DNA from 4 places in the Alteromonas stellipolaris genome. Region 1 is predicted to be linked to each of the others. Evidence: predicted binding sites of a transcription regulator. Region 1 holds the regulator's gene; each other region holds the start of a gene.

Region 1 (3,218 bases):
ATCAGTTTCTTTTCCGACATATTAAGTTACGCTTTCCTTCATCATGTTTTCATTATACCTATTACGTGAATCAGCACCTAAAACGGCCGGTTTAATGCCTATTTTTACAACGCTATCCGATTATCAGTTATGCCTTCATTAATATTCACTTCTATAAAATAGAAATAATGTATTAATTATTAAAGTGTCATTAATATGATGAATGGCAGATATTCGACGATGTCACTGGTCATACAAGCAAGTCTGTCCTAGATTAGAAGGTATAAAAGGCAGATCAGATATGTACTCAAATGACCCTGTGATAGAGTCGAAGACATTCTACTGCGGCAACGCAGATTGCCCTTACGGTAACGAAGATTGCCTAACCCCTACATCGAAGGATATGTTTACTAATGTCAGATTTCAGACAACGTGCACTAGATTATCATGCCAAACCCACGCCAGGTAAAATCAGCGTGGAGCTATCAAAACCAGCCGATAGTGTGGATGATCTTGCTCTGGCTTACAGTCCAGGGGTAGCTGAACCAGTACGAGAAATTGCTGAAGATCCTGATAATGCTTACAAATATACTGCGAAAGGCAACATGGTAGCGGTCATCAGTAATGGTACTGCTATTCTAGGCTTGGGTAATTTGGGGCCGTTAGCTTCTAAGCCGGTGATGGAAGGTAAAGCACTGCTGTTTAAACGCTTTGCTGGGCTTGATGCTATCGATATTGAAGTAAAGCACCGCACCACAGAAGAATTCATTAATACCGTCGCCAATATTGCAGATACGTTTGGTGGTATTAACCTAGAAGATATTAAAGCCCCAGAGTGCTTTGAAATAGAACAAGAACTCATTAAGCGCTGCAATATTCCGGTATTCCATGACGATCAACATGGTACTGCCATTGTAACGGCTGCCGGCATGTTGAACGCCATTGAAATTCAGGGCAAAAATATCGAAAGCGCCAAAATAGTTTGTATGGGTGCGGGTGCAGCAGCGGTAGCCTGTATGGAATTGCTCATTAAATGTGGCGCGCAACGAGAGCGCATTTACATGTTAGATAGAAAAGGGGTTATTCATACGCGCCGTGAAGACCTTACGGAACACAAACGCTTGTTTGCCAACAATACCGATAAACGCACACTTGAAGATGTGATGGAAGGCGCTGATATTTTTGTAGGCGTATCTGGCCCTGATGTATTACCTCCAGAAACGTTGGCGTTAATGGGGCCTAACCCGATTGTTTTTGCCTGCTCTAACCCCGATCCTGAAATTAAGCCTGAATTGGCGCATGAAGTTCGAAATGATTTAATTATGGCTACGGGGCGTTCTGATTACCCTAATCAGGTAAACAATGTGCTGTGTTTCCCGTTCATTTTCCGTGGTGCGCTGGATGTACGCGCAACGGCCATTAACGACGAAATGAAAGTGGCCGCGGTAGAAGCACTTCGTGCTATTACCAAAGAGCCCGTACCAGAATCTGTGTTAGCGGCTAGCAACAGCAAAAGCTTAACCTTTGGCAAAGAATACATTATTCCTAAACCAATGGACCCCCGCCTCTGTGAACGCATAGCCTCTGCAGTGTCAAAAGCGGCGATTGAATCTGGCGTTGCACGACTTCCAGAAGTGCCTAACCGCGCCGAATGAAGGCAATATAAGCGCATATACTGGCGTGTAATTCAGTGTAAAGATTATAAAAAAACGGCAATTTTCATTGCCGTTTTTTTAATCTTCTTGTTCGTTCTCAATAGAAACGTCTATACCCATATCTTCCATTATGCGCCTTGCCTCAGCAGGTACACGATTAGGGTTATCTTTTCTCAAATCTTCGTCATCCGGTAACGGCTGACCTGTAAATGCATGAAGAAACGCTTCACATAACAATTCTGAATTCGTCGCATGACGTAAATTGTTTATCTGCCTACGCGTACGTTCATCGGTTAATGCTTTTAGCACATTAATAGGAATAGAAACGGTGACTTTCTTTACCTGTTCACTCTTTTTACCGTGCTCTGCGTAGGGATGAATATACTTACCGTTCCACTCTGCCATGATGCTAACTCTGTCTGATCTTATTTATGTTATGAAGAGAAATTCTAAACAAGTTGACGAAAAGGTCAATTGAGCAGTGTAAACCTCTTGACGTCTAGACGTAAATTCTTTAATTTAGACGTCTAAACGTCTATAAAAGAGTAATTTTACCATGGTTTCTTACGCACAAGGTGTCGATGCACTCAATCAGTCCCTTTCGGAACTGCGTGATATTGATGTGTCATTCGAGTTTTTTCCACCAAAATCAGAGAAAATGGAACAAACCTTGTGGAAGTCAGTTGAGCGCTTAGCACCGCTAAAACCGAGCTATATGTCGGTAACTTATGGCGCGAATAGTGGTGAGCGCGACCGTACTCATGACGTGGTAAAACGCATTCAGCAGCAAACTGGCGTTGCAGCCGTGCCTCACCTTACTTGTGTTGATGCGAGCAGAGACGAGCTTAGACAGATTGCCCAAGACTACTGGGATTCTGGCATTCGTCGTATTGTTGCTCTTCGTGGTGATTTACCGCCAGGTGTGAAAGATACCGAAATGTATGCCTCTGATTTAGTGGCGCTACTAAAAGATGTAGCCGATTTCGATATCTCAGTGGCCGCTTACCCTGAAAAACACCCTGAAGCGCCTAATGCCCAATTCGACTTACTGAACCTTAAACGCAAAGCAGAAGCCGGTGCGAGCGAAGCAATTTCACAGTTTTTCTTTGACACCAGTGTATTTTTACGTTTTCGTGACCGAGCAGCAGCTGCAGGTATCGACCTAGACTTGGTGCCAGGCATACTGCCGGTAACCAATTATCAGACCTTGGTAAAGTTCGCCGGTTTCACCAACGTACATGTACCTGGGTTCTTACACAAAATGTTTGATGGGCTTGACGATGACGATCAAGCTACTCGGAACCTCATTGGTGCTAACATCGCGATGGATCAGGTTAAGGTACTTGCCAAAGAAGGCGTGAAGCATTTTCATTTTTACACCCTTAACCGTAGTGAGTTGAGCTACGCTATTTGCCACATGCTAGGTGTGCGAGCAGGTTAATTTCGATTAAACCTTTGCTCCTATAGGGCAGACCAGTATACCATTTGCCTATTATCAGGTATTTGAACGACTCGTTTGCCTTGCTGTCACTTTCCTTCGCTGTAAAAAGGTCAAGGTAAGCGGCGAATGGCCAAGGCGAGTAA
Region 2 (3,218 bases), 1.4 Mb from region 1:
CGAAGAAACTGCCTAGATATGGCTTAAAGACAGCCAAGGTTAAATAGATAAATATCTGAAATTAAAAAGGGTCGCTTTACTTTATAAAGTGAAGCGACCCTTTTTCTGTCTTTAGCTTTCAACAGCCTTGAGCTAGGTAAACAGCCTTGAGCTAGATAAACAGCCTTCGGCAGACTATACCGATGAACGAAGTGCTTCAGCTTTATCAGTCGCTTCCCACGGGAATGCCTCACGGCCGAAGTGACCATATGCAGCAGTAGGTAAGTAAATAGCACGCTCTAAATCAAGCATTTTGATTAGCCCATAAGGGCGTAAATCGAAATGTTCACGTACCAACGCCACTAAGGTTTTCTCATCAACCACGCCAGTACCGAAAGTATCAATGCTAATAGAGGTTGGCTCGGCAACACCAATGGCGTAAGAAACTTGAATTTCGCAACGCTTAGCTAGCCCTGCAGCGACAATGTTCTTAGCAACATAACGGCCAGCGTAAGCTGCGCTTCTGTCTACTTTTGAAGGATCTTTACCAGAGAAAGCACCACCACCGTGACGGGCCATACCACCGTAGGTATCTACAATGATTTTACGACCAGTTAAACCACAATCACCAACAGGTCCGCCAATAACGAAGCGACCGGTAGGGTTAATGTGAAATTGAGTGTTGCTATTAAGCCACTCGCTAGGAAGCACCGGTTTAATAATTTCTTCCATTACTGCTTCACGTACTTGTGCAGTAGAAACAGAATCACAATGCTGCGTAGAAAGTACTACCGCATCAATGCCTACAGGCTTGTCGTTTTCGTACTTAAAGGTAATTTGGCTTTTCGCATCTGGGCGCAAAAAGTCTAGCTTGCCAGACTTTCTTACTTCAGCTTGTTTTTGAACCAAGCGGTGAGAATAAGTAATTGGCGCTGGCATCAGTACGTCAGTTTCGTCACTGGCGTAACCGAACATAAGGCCTTGGTCGCCTGCACCTTGTTCTTCTAAACTTTCGCGGTCAACACCTTGGTTGATATCTGGCGACTGTTTACCGATAGCGTTTAACACTGCACAAGAGTCAGCATCGAAACCCATATCAGAGTGAACGTAGCCTATGTCTCTTACGGTTTTACGTGTAATTTCTTCAATATCAACCCACGCTGAGGTAGTGACTTCACCACCTACTAATACCATTCCGGTTTTAACGTAGGTCTCACAGGCCACGCGGGCACGAGGATCTTGCTCTAGAATAGCATCTAGAACCGCATCTGAAATTTGATCGGCGATTTTGTCCGGGTGTCCTTCAGACACAGACTCGGAGGTGAATAAATGCGTGGCCATACATGCTCCATAAGCGTTTATTGTTCAAAATAGGTGAGTATTGTACTAAAACAAGGTATAAATACCAGTCTTTACTTCTAGACGTCTAAAAGTCCTTTCGTTACGATTTGTTGACAGTGGCGGATCACTTTTGCAGACAATTAAGTAAATTTAGCCACGCTTACCCAAAGAAGCGATATTGGCTAGCAAAGGAATGATGTGAATATTCATTATTTTAGCCAACTTTCGGTAATGGCAATGAAAAGCCATTGAACTGAATGGTGGCATGGGTAAGAATAACGCCCACATTAAGATATACAGCAATGCAGCGCTTTAAGGTTGAACAAAGGGATTTTGCCCACAGTGTTCCCTTAGCGAAATTCAGCTACAAAATAAATCAGGAGACAACATGCCCTCTCGTCGTGAACTTGCCAATGCCATCCGTGCTTTAAGCATGGACGCTGTTCAACAGGCCAAATCTGGTCACCCAGGCGCCCCTATGGGGATGGCTGATATTGCCGAGGTATTATGGGGTGATTTTCTATCACACAACCCAGCAAACCCGTCTTGGGCAAACAGAGACCGCTTCGTGCTTTCAAACGGTCACGGCTCTATGCTGTTGTACTCTTTGCTTCATCTTTCAGGCTATGAACTGCCTATTGAAGAGCTTAAGAACTTCCGTCAGCTACATTCTAAAACGCCAGGTCATCCAGAATATGGATATGCACCGGGTGTTGAAACTACCACTGGCCCATTAGGTCAAGGCGTAAGTAATGCTGTGGGTATGGCGCTAGCTGAGAAAGTATTAGCAGCGCAGTTTAACCGTGACGGTCACGATATTGTCGATCACTACACCTATACTTTCATGGGCGATGGTTGCCTTATGGAAGGTATTTCTCATGAAACTTGTTCACTTGCGGGTACATTAGGCCTTGGTAAGTTAGTGGCATTTTGGGATGACAACGGTATCTCAATTGACGGTGAAGTTGAAGGTTGGTTTACCGACGATACGCCAGCACGCTTTAAAAGCTACGGCTGGGAAGTGATTGAAGGTGTTGACGGTCATGATTCAGAACAAATTAAAGCAGCCATTGAGCAAGCTAAATCGAACAGCGCTCAGCCTACGCTAATTTGCTGTAAAACGGTGATTGGTTTTGGTTCGCCAAACAAAGAAGGCACTGAGTCTTGTCACGGTGCACCATTAGGTGATGACGAAATCATTGCTACTCGCGAAAAGCTTGGGTGGAAACACGGTGCATTTGAAATTCCAGACGACATTTATGCCGGTTGGGATGCGAAAGCCAAAGGTGGCGACGCTGAAAGTGCGTGGAACGATGCCTTCGCAGCATACGAAAGTGCTTACCCTGAATTGGCGGCTGAATTTAAGCGTCGTGTAAATGGCGAATTGCCAGCCGACTTCAGCGATAAAGCAGACAAAATCATTGCTGATTTGCAAGCTAACCCGCAAAACATTGCGTCACGTAAAGCATCTCAAAATGCATTAAACGCCTTTGGCCCATTACTACCAGAGCTTCTAGGCGGTTCTGCCGACTTAGCGGGTTCAAACCTAACTATTTGGGATGGCAGTAAAGGCGTTGAAGCCACTGACGCTTCTGGTAACTACATTTACTACGGTGTACGTGAATTCGGTATGTCAGCCATGATGAACGGTATTACCCTTCATGGTGGTTTTAAAGCCTACGGCGCAACTTTCCTAATGTTTATGGAATACGCCCGTAACGCTGTACGTATGGCGGCGTTAATGAAGCAACCTGCTATTTTTGTATACACCCACGATTCAATCGGTTTGGGTGAAGATGGTCCAACGCACCAGCCAGTAGAACAAGTAGTGGCACTACGTGCTACACCAAACCTAGATAACTGGCGTCCATGTGACCAAGTTGAATCGGCTATAGCAT
Region 3 (3,218 bases), 580 kb from region 1:
TTCCATCATGTCTACATATTGCTGAGCAATAGCATCATGACTGGTGCAATCCACAATAACTGGGTTTACTAAGCTATTGTCGTTCACAAACTGCTGCAAACGTTCAACAGAAAGCCCTTCGCTGGCCGCATCTAATGCGGGTTTCCAGTCTTGGTTTAGGTCAATACCTTGGCTATTGAGTAACAACTTACGGCTATTGGCAATACCGTAAACCCGCAACTGAATATTACGATTAAGTAAAGCTGGCTGTTGTTTTGCAATTTGGCTTAACAGCTCGGTTCCCACGTTGCCACACCCTACTAAAAATACATCAATGGTATGGCGGTCTGAGAAAAAATTCTGATGGATTACCTTAACGGCTTTTTTCGCCCGTTTATTTTCAATAACCGTTGAAATAGAGCGTTCTGAAGACCCTTGGGCAATTGCCACGTTATTAACGCGAGCTTGCGCCAACGAGTTAAAGAAGCGCGCCGCTAAGCCCTTCGCATGACGCATACCGTCACCCACTAGGGTAACAATCGCTAAGTCGTGGCGTACTTCAATAGGATCTAACAATTGGTTTTGCAACTCTAACGCAAAAGCATCTTCTAACAAGCTTAATGCGCGATCAGCATCTTTGCTTTGAATACAGAAGCTTATTGAGTATTCAGAAGATGACTGAGTGATTAGGCTTATAGAAATATTAGCATTCGACATTACTTCAAACACACGGCTCGCCATGCCAACCATGCCTTTTAGGCCAGGACCTGCCACGTTGAACATAGTGACATTTTCAAGTTGTGAGATGCCTTTAACCGAGGTCCATTTTTCACTGGCTTCGTTACTAATTAACGTGCCAGGTGCCGCAGGGTTAAGCGTATTACGAATTAGGCAAGGAATATGATGCTGTGCAATTGGCCCAATGGTTTTAGGGTGAAGTACTTTCGCACCAAAATAAGAAAGCTCCATGGCTTCTTGATAAGTTAGCTTATCAAGAAGTACTGCGCCTTCAACCTGATTCGGATCGGCATTATACACGCCGTCTACATCGGTCCAGATCTCACAACAGCTCGCGTCGATACAAGCCGCTAAAATAGCCGCAGAGTAGTCAGAGCCATTGCGTCCAAGCGTTACTTTTTCACCGGCCTCGTTCGCAGCAACAAAACCAGGCATTACCAATAATTCACTGCCATCTACAGGCACATCAGTAAAACGAGCTTTACTTAATGAAACATCAGCAATGCTGTCTAAGTACTCACCTTCTGCAAGAATGTAAGTCACAGGGTCGATAATACGATTTTTAACGCCTTTTGCCGTTAAGATACCGCTAAATAACGTAACCGAGATGTACTCACCAATACTTAATATACCGGCTGCAATATTGTCAGGTGCTACACCTAACAATTTAATGCCATCGAGGTGCTGATTGAGTACACGCAGTTGCGCCTGAATAAAGTCAGTAACATCAGCGTGAGCGAAGCCGCTGAGCTCTTCGTTTAGTGCATCAGCAATACCGGTCACGGTAGACGTCAATTTTTCAAATAGAGGGTGGAAATCTTCGCCAGCGGCTGCTTGCTCACACAAAAGTGACAATGCATTCGTTACCCCTTTAGGGGCAGAAAGTACCACTGCAGCGCCATCGGTTTGGTGGGTGGCCGTGCTAATGTCGTTCACGCGCAAGTAGCGCGGTGCGTCGGCAAGTGATGAGCCCCCAAACTTTAAGACTTTCATGTGCTGCTCCTATATCGGTTACGCCAGGTTACTGCTTTTAACGGTTACTATGACGTGAGTAAAAAAAAGCCCGCTCTCTGTGAGGGCGGGCTTTCGTTGTCTTATGCTTACTTGCACTAGCCAGCGACCGCCCGTTTTAAGGTGGTAATCATAATGCCGGTGGTGCCAATAAGAAGAATCGTTTTCATAGGGTCAATTTGCCGTATAGACGTCTATCTGTCAACCGCAGTTTTCACCATACTGTATTGCAAAAAGTGAAACACAATCCATTTCACATTTCGATTTCAGCGATATTCCATTATAAGTGGCAGAAAATATAACGAAACCCACTATTCATCATCAATTAACTTCGCCGATAGAAAATCAACTAATAAGCGTATTTTTGGCACTAAATGCCTATTCGATGGGAACAATGCCCATACCGCCTCTCGCTTGTCTCGATAGGGCGATAGCACTTCAATTAACTTGCCTGAGGCTAACGAATCGCGCACATAAAACCCTGGAAGTTGCACTAATCCCAGCCCAGCCAAGGCAGCATGATGTAGTGCATTACCACTGTTGTACTTCACACGTCCCTTCACCCTTACGGTTTGTATTTTCCCGTCATGATTAAAGCGCCAGTGAGGCTGTGAACCTACTAAGCACTGATGTTCACTAAGCATGTTGGTACTCGTTGGTGCAGGAAAAGCATGTAAATATTCAGGGCTGGCGCAAACGTAGAGTTGCCGAGTAGCCAGCTTTTTGGCCACCATTGTCGAGTCTTCTAAATTGCCAATGCGGATAGCAAGGTCAAAGCCCTCGTCGATAATATCCATCGTGTCGTTAGTAAACCGGCACTCCACCTCTATACCTTCGTATTTTTTCAAAAACTGATTAATAAGCGGAGCAATAAAAGCCTCGCCAAAGGCGACTGGCACGGTGAGCTTAATTAGTCCTTGGGGTACTTCTTGAAGTTGGCTCACGTTGAGCTCTGCCTCTGCCAAGGCACTTAGTGCGGGCTGGCATTGCTCAAAATAAATGTGCCCAGCTTGAGTCAGTGACACACTTCGAGTAGTGCGGTTGAATAACTTTACCCCTAAACGCTTTTCCACGTTAGCGACTTTTCTACTAATTTGCGCACCTGATGTGTCTAACTTGGTAGCCGCCGCGGTAAAACTGCCAGTACTGGCCACTGCGCAAAACTCTGCAATACCTTCCCACATCATGGCGTTTACCCTTATTGATTCTAGTTTGCTGCATGGTGCTTACAATTGATGATACTCAATAAAGGGCACCGTTTAACTGATAATTAAACACCAACTAATTATTACACTCAAGTAATAATGAATTACCAAATCTGTATTTATAAAACCAGACCTCAGGTCTATAATCTATCTCATAACCTAGACATTACAGGTAGCGGCATCGTGCTGTTTACCCACGCAGTATTATATTAGGAGCATGCCATGACATTAGCATTGAAAGAAGGTCAGACTCATATTAAGTCTAAAGCAGCTGTTGCTTGGGGC
Region 4 (3,218 bases), 690 kb from region 1:
GCCCCTTTATGCACGCATGCTGGGCGCTGAACAACGCATCTGCCCTTCATACTTCTTTGCCTGTATTGCATCCAGTTTGCAAAGGCCACCTGCTTTTTCTTCGTTACTCAGAGAAAACAGCAATGCGTGTGAATAAATACAACATTGAAGAGCCAATATTAGCCTGCCATGATGTTATTCCTACCTTTCAGCATCAGGTAATACTTATGCCCTTGGTGGGATTCGATGCTAATGGAAATCGTTTGGGCATGGGCGGTGGCTATTACGACCGCACGTTAGCCAGCATTCAAACTCAAACGTTAAGGCCAAAACTCATTGGCATCGCCCACGATTGCCAACAAGTAGACGAACTTCCGGTTCAGCCTTGGGACATTCCTGTAAACGCTATTGTCACCCCCACACAGCAATTGAGCTTTAATCGTATATAACGCACCGTAAATTCCTCTATGACGGTGGGTTAGCTAAGGGTTTTCCGGTAGACTGATGAAAATTTAGTTAGGAGAGTCACTATGGATCAGAATGCAAAGAAGCAAGCAGTAGCTAAAGCAGCCATCGAATATGTTGAAAATGGCAGTATTGTTGGTGTAGGTACTGGCTCTACGGTTAATTTTTTCATTGAAGAACTCGGCAAAATTAAAAATAACATTGAAGGGGCAGTATCCAGTTCTGATGCCTCTACCAAGTTGCTAGAAGCCCTAGGCATTGAAGTATTCGCACTAAACGATGTTAGCAATATTTCAGTGTATATCGACGGTGCTGATGAGGTTGCCGAACACAAACATATGATTAAAGGCGGCGGTGCAGCCCTTACCCGCGAAAAAATTGTCGCCGGTGCGTCAACCACATTTGTCTGTATTGTAGATGATAGCAAGCGCGTGCCTATGCTTGGTAAATTCCCTCTTCCGGTTGAAGTTATTCCAATGGCGCGATCTTTTGTGGCTCGTGAGTTGGTAAAACTAGGCGGCGACCCAGAATACCGCCAAGGCGTAGTGACAGATAACGGCAATGTTATTTTAGACGTGCATAATCTTGAAATACTAAATCCAAGAGAGCTTGAGCAGTCGATTAATAATATTCCAGGTGTGGTCACCAACGGCATATTCGCCCTACGTGGCGCAGACATCGTACTGTCGGCCACCGATACCGGTGTTGAAACCTATAAATAATAGCTTTCAAGTTAAACTGATTTCTGTTAGATTTCCGTTTAGACGTCTAGATGGCCTTTCGAGAGTGTGAGGCTGGTGCTAGTCGGGGTAGGTAAGACTTCCGCAAACACGCTGTGAACCCATCCATGGGAGCTCCGCCGCCGCATCCATGCGGCGGAGGGTTTGCTCCAGTCTTACCTACCCCGCCTGCACTAGCCTCGAGCTCTGTAAATACTAATACTTTTTAAGAGATAGCAAATCCATGAGCAAAGTTTCACTAGAGAAGGATAAGATCCGGATATTGTTGTTAGAGGGTGTGCATCAAAGTGCATTAGAAACCTTTAAGAATAATGGATACACCAATATTGAGTATCTCAAAACGTCCCTTCCTGAAGAAGAGCTTGTTGAGAAAGTGAAAGATGCCCACTTTATTGGCCTTCGTTCACGTACTCAAATTACTGAGAAGGTAGTCGATGCTGCTCAGAAATTGGTAGCTATTGGTTGTTTCTGTATTGGTACGAACCAAGTTAATTTAGAAGCAACACAGCGCCGTGGTATTCCGGTATTTAACGCACCGTTTTCTAATACCCGTTCAGTAGCAGAGCTTGTGCTTGGTCAGCTTATTCTTTTGCTTCGCCAAGTACCTAGTAAAAGTGCAAAAGCGCACCGCGGTGAGTGGGAAAAAACTGCCAATGGTTCGTTTGAAGCCCGTGGTAAAACATTAGGTATCATTGGTTATGGCCACATTGGTACCCAGCTAAGTATTCTTGCTGAACACCTTGGTATGCGTGTACAGTTTTTCGATATTGAAGATAAGTTGGTATTAGGTAACTCTACGCAGATAAAGTCGTTAGAGAAGCTATTAAACACCTCTGATGTGGTATCGCTTCACGTGCCTGAAACTCAGCAAACGCAAAACATGTTTGCAGCTGAGCAATTTGCACAAATGAAGAAAGGAAGCATTTTTATTAATGCGTCTCGCGGTACGGTTGTAGATATTGATGCCCTAGCCGACGCGCTTGAAAGCGGCCAGTTAAATGGCGCAGCTATTGATGTATTCCCTGTTGAACCTAAGTCGAACAATGAGGAATTCCAATCGCCTTTACGTAAGTTCGATAATGTTATTCTTACGCCGCATGTAGGTGGTAGCACCCAAGAAGCACAAGAGAATATTGGTATTGAAGTGGCCGGTAAATTGGCGAAGTACAGTGATAATGGCTCTACCTTATCTGCTGTTAATTTCCCTGAAGTATCATTACCAGAGCACACTAACCGCTCTCGCTTACTTCACGTACACAAAAACCAGCCTGGTATTCTTACTCAAATTAACCAAGCGTTTGCAGAGAAAGGCATCAACATTGAAGCCCAGTACCTTCAAACTAACGCAGAAATTGGTTATGTAGTAGTAGATGTTCAGCAAGACAGAGCCTATGACGCGCTTGCACAACTACAGCAAATTGACGGTACGATTAAAACCCGTATTCTTCACTAATGCTCTGTATGACGGTGGTTTAATACCGTCATACACTTTTAAAGACATAAAAAAACGCTGCCAATTGGCAGCGTTTTCTGTTTCTACAATCGTTAATACGATTTTAGAAGAAGTTGTAAACTAGCGTTACTGCAGTTTCAGTATCTAGCTTTTCTACGTCGTCAGATACGTTAGAGTTGTGGTCTACCTTAAATGACAACTTCATAGAAAGGTTACCGCTAATGGTAGCCGTAAGCGCCGATTCAGCACGAGATTTCGTGTTGTCAGAACCCACTTCCGTACTCACTGTTTGCGTGAATTTAGCCGTATCTGAAATTTTCCAAGAGTATGCACTTGAAGCACGAACAATCATGCTGTTCTGCTCTTCGCCTTCTTGCGTTTCAGCAAACGAGTAACCAGGACCGATTGAGTACTCTAAAATGTGACGTTTATTTTCAAGTACTTTTTGGTTCCAACCCACAGCAAGTGTTGATTGATAGTCGAAGTTACTTAAACGGTCATCTTCATACGACGCGAAACCAAATAAACGGTAATCAGGGTTATCTAGCTTGTAGTTACCCTGTGCAGAACCGTAAAACTTT

What was found. Region 1 encodes MetJ, which represses methionine synthesis genes. Its sites were predicted from a motif close to TAGACGTCTAGACGTCTA; they were not measured.
Region 2: metK (methionine adenosyltransferase) is a predicted target of MetJ. The motif match lies at 1,391-1,408, and genes of this name have one in related genera.
Region 3: thrA (bifunctional aspartate kinase/homoserine dehydrogenase I) is a predicted target of MetJ. The motif match lies at 1,908-1,925, and genes of this name have one in related genera.
Region 4: serA (phosphoglycerate dehydrogenase) is a predicted target of MetJ. The motif match lies at 1,198-1,215, and genes of this name have one in related genera.

The regions. Positions count from the first base shown of each region.
Region 1 is NZ_CP013926.1:4,183,938-4,187,155, forward strand. Features, by position in the region: gene AVL57_RS17660 (hypothetical protein) at 1-20, opposite strand, end outside; gene AVL57_RS17665 (malic enzyme-like NAD(P)-binding protein) at 393-1,634, shown strand; gene metJ (met regulon transcriptional regulator MetJ) at 1,713-2,039, opposite strand; gene metF (methylenetetrahydrofolate reductase) at 2,191-3,075, shown strand.
Region 2 is NZ_CP013926.1:973,866-977,083, forward strand. Features, by position in the region: gene metK (methionine adenosyltransferase) at 175-1,320, opposite strand; gene tkt (transketolase) at 1,709-3,218, shown strand, end outside.
Region 3 is NZ_CP013926.1:3,599,040-3,602,257, forward strand. Features, by position in the region: gene thrA (bifunctional aspartate kinase/homoserine dehydrogenase I) at 1-1,710, opposite strand, end outside; gene AVL57_RS15395 (LysR substrate-binding domain-containing protein) at 2,040-2,915, opposite strand; gene AVL57_RS15400 (S-(hydroxymethyl)glutathione dehydrogenase/class III alcohol dehydrogenase) at 3,156-3,218, shown strand, end outside.
Region 4 is NZ_CP013926.1:3,495,348-3,498,565, forward strand. Features, by position in the region: gene AVL57_RS14955 (5-formyltetrahydrofolate cyclo-ligase) at 1-428, shown strand, start outside; gene rpiA (ribose-5-phosphate isomerase RpiA) at 510-1,166, shown strand; gene serA (phosphoglycerate dehydrogenase) at 1,408-2,637, shown strand; gene AVL57_RS14970 (DUF481 domain-containing protein) at 2,741-3,218, opposite strand, start outside.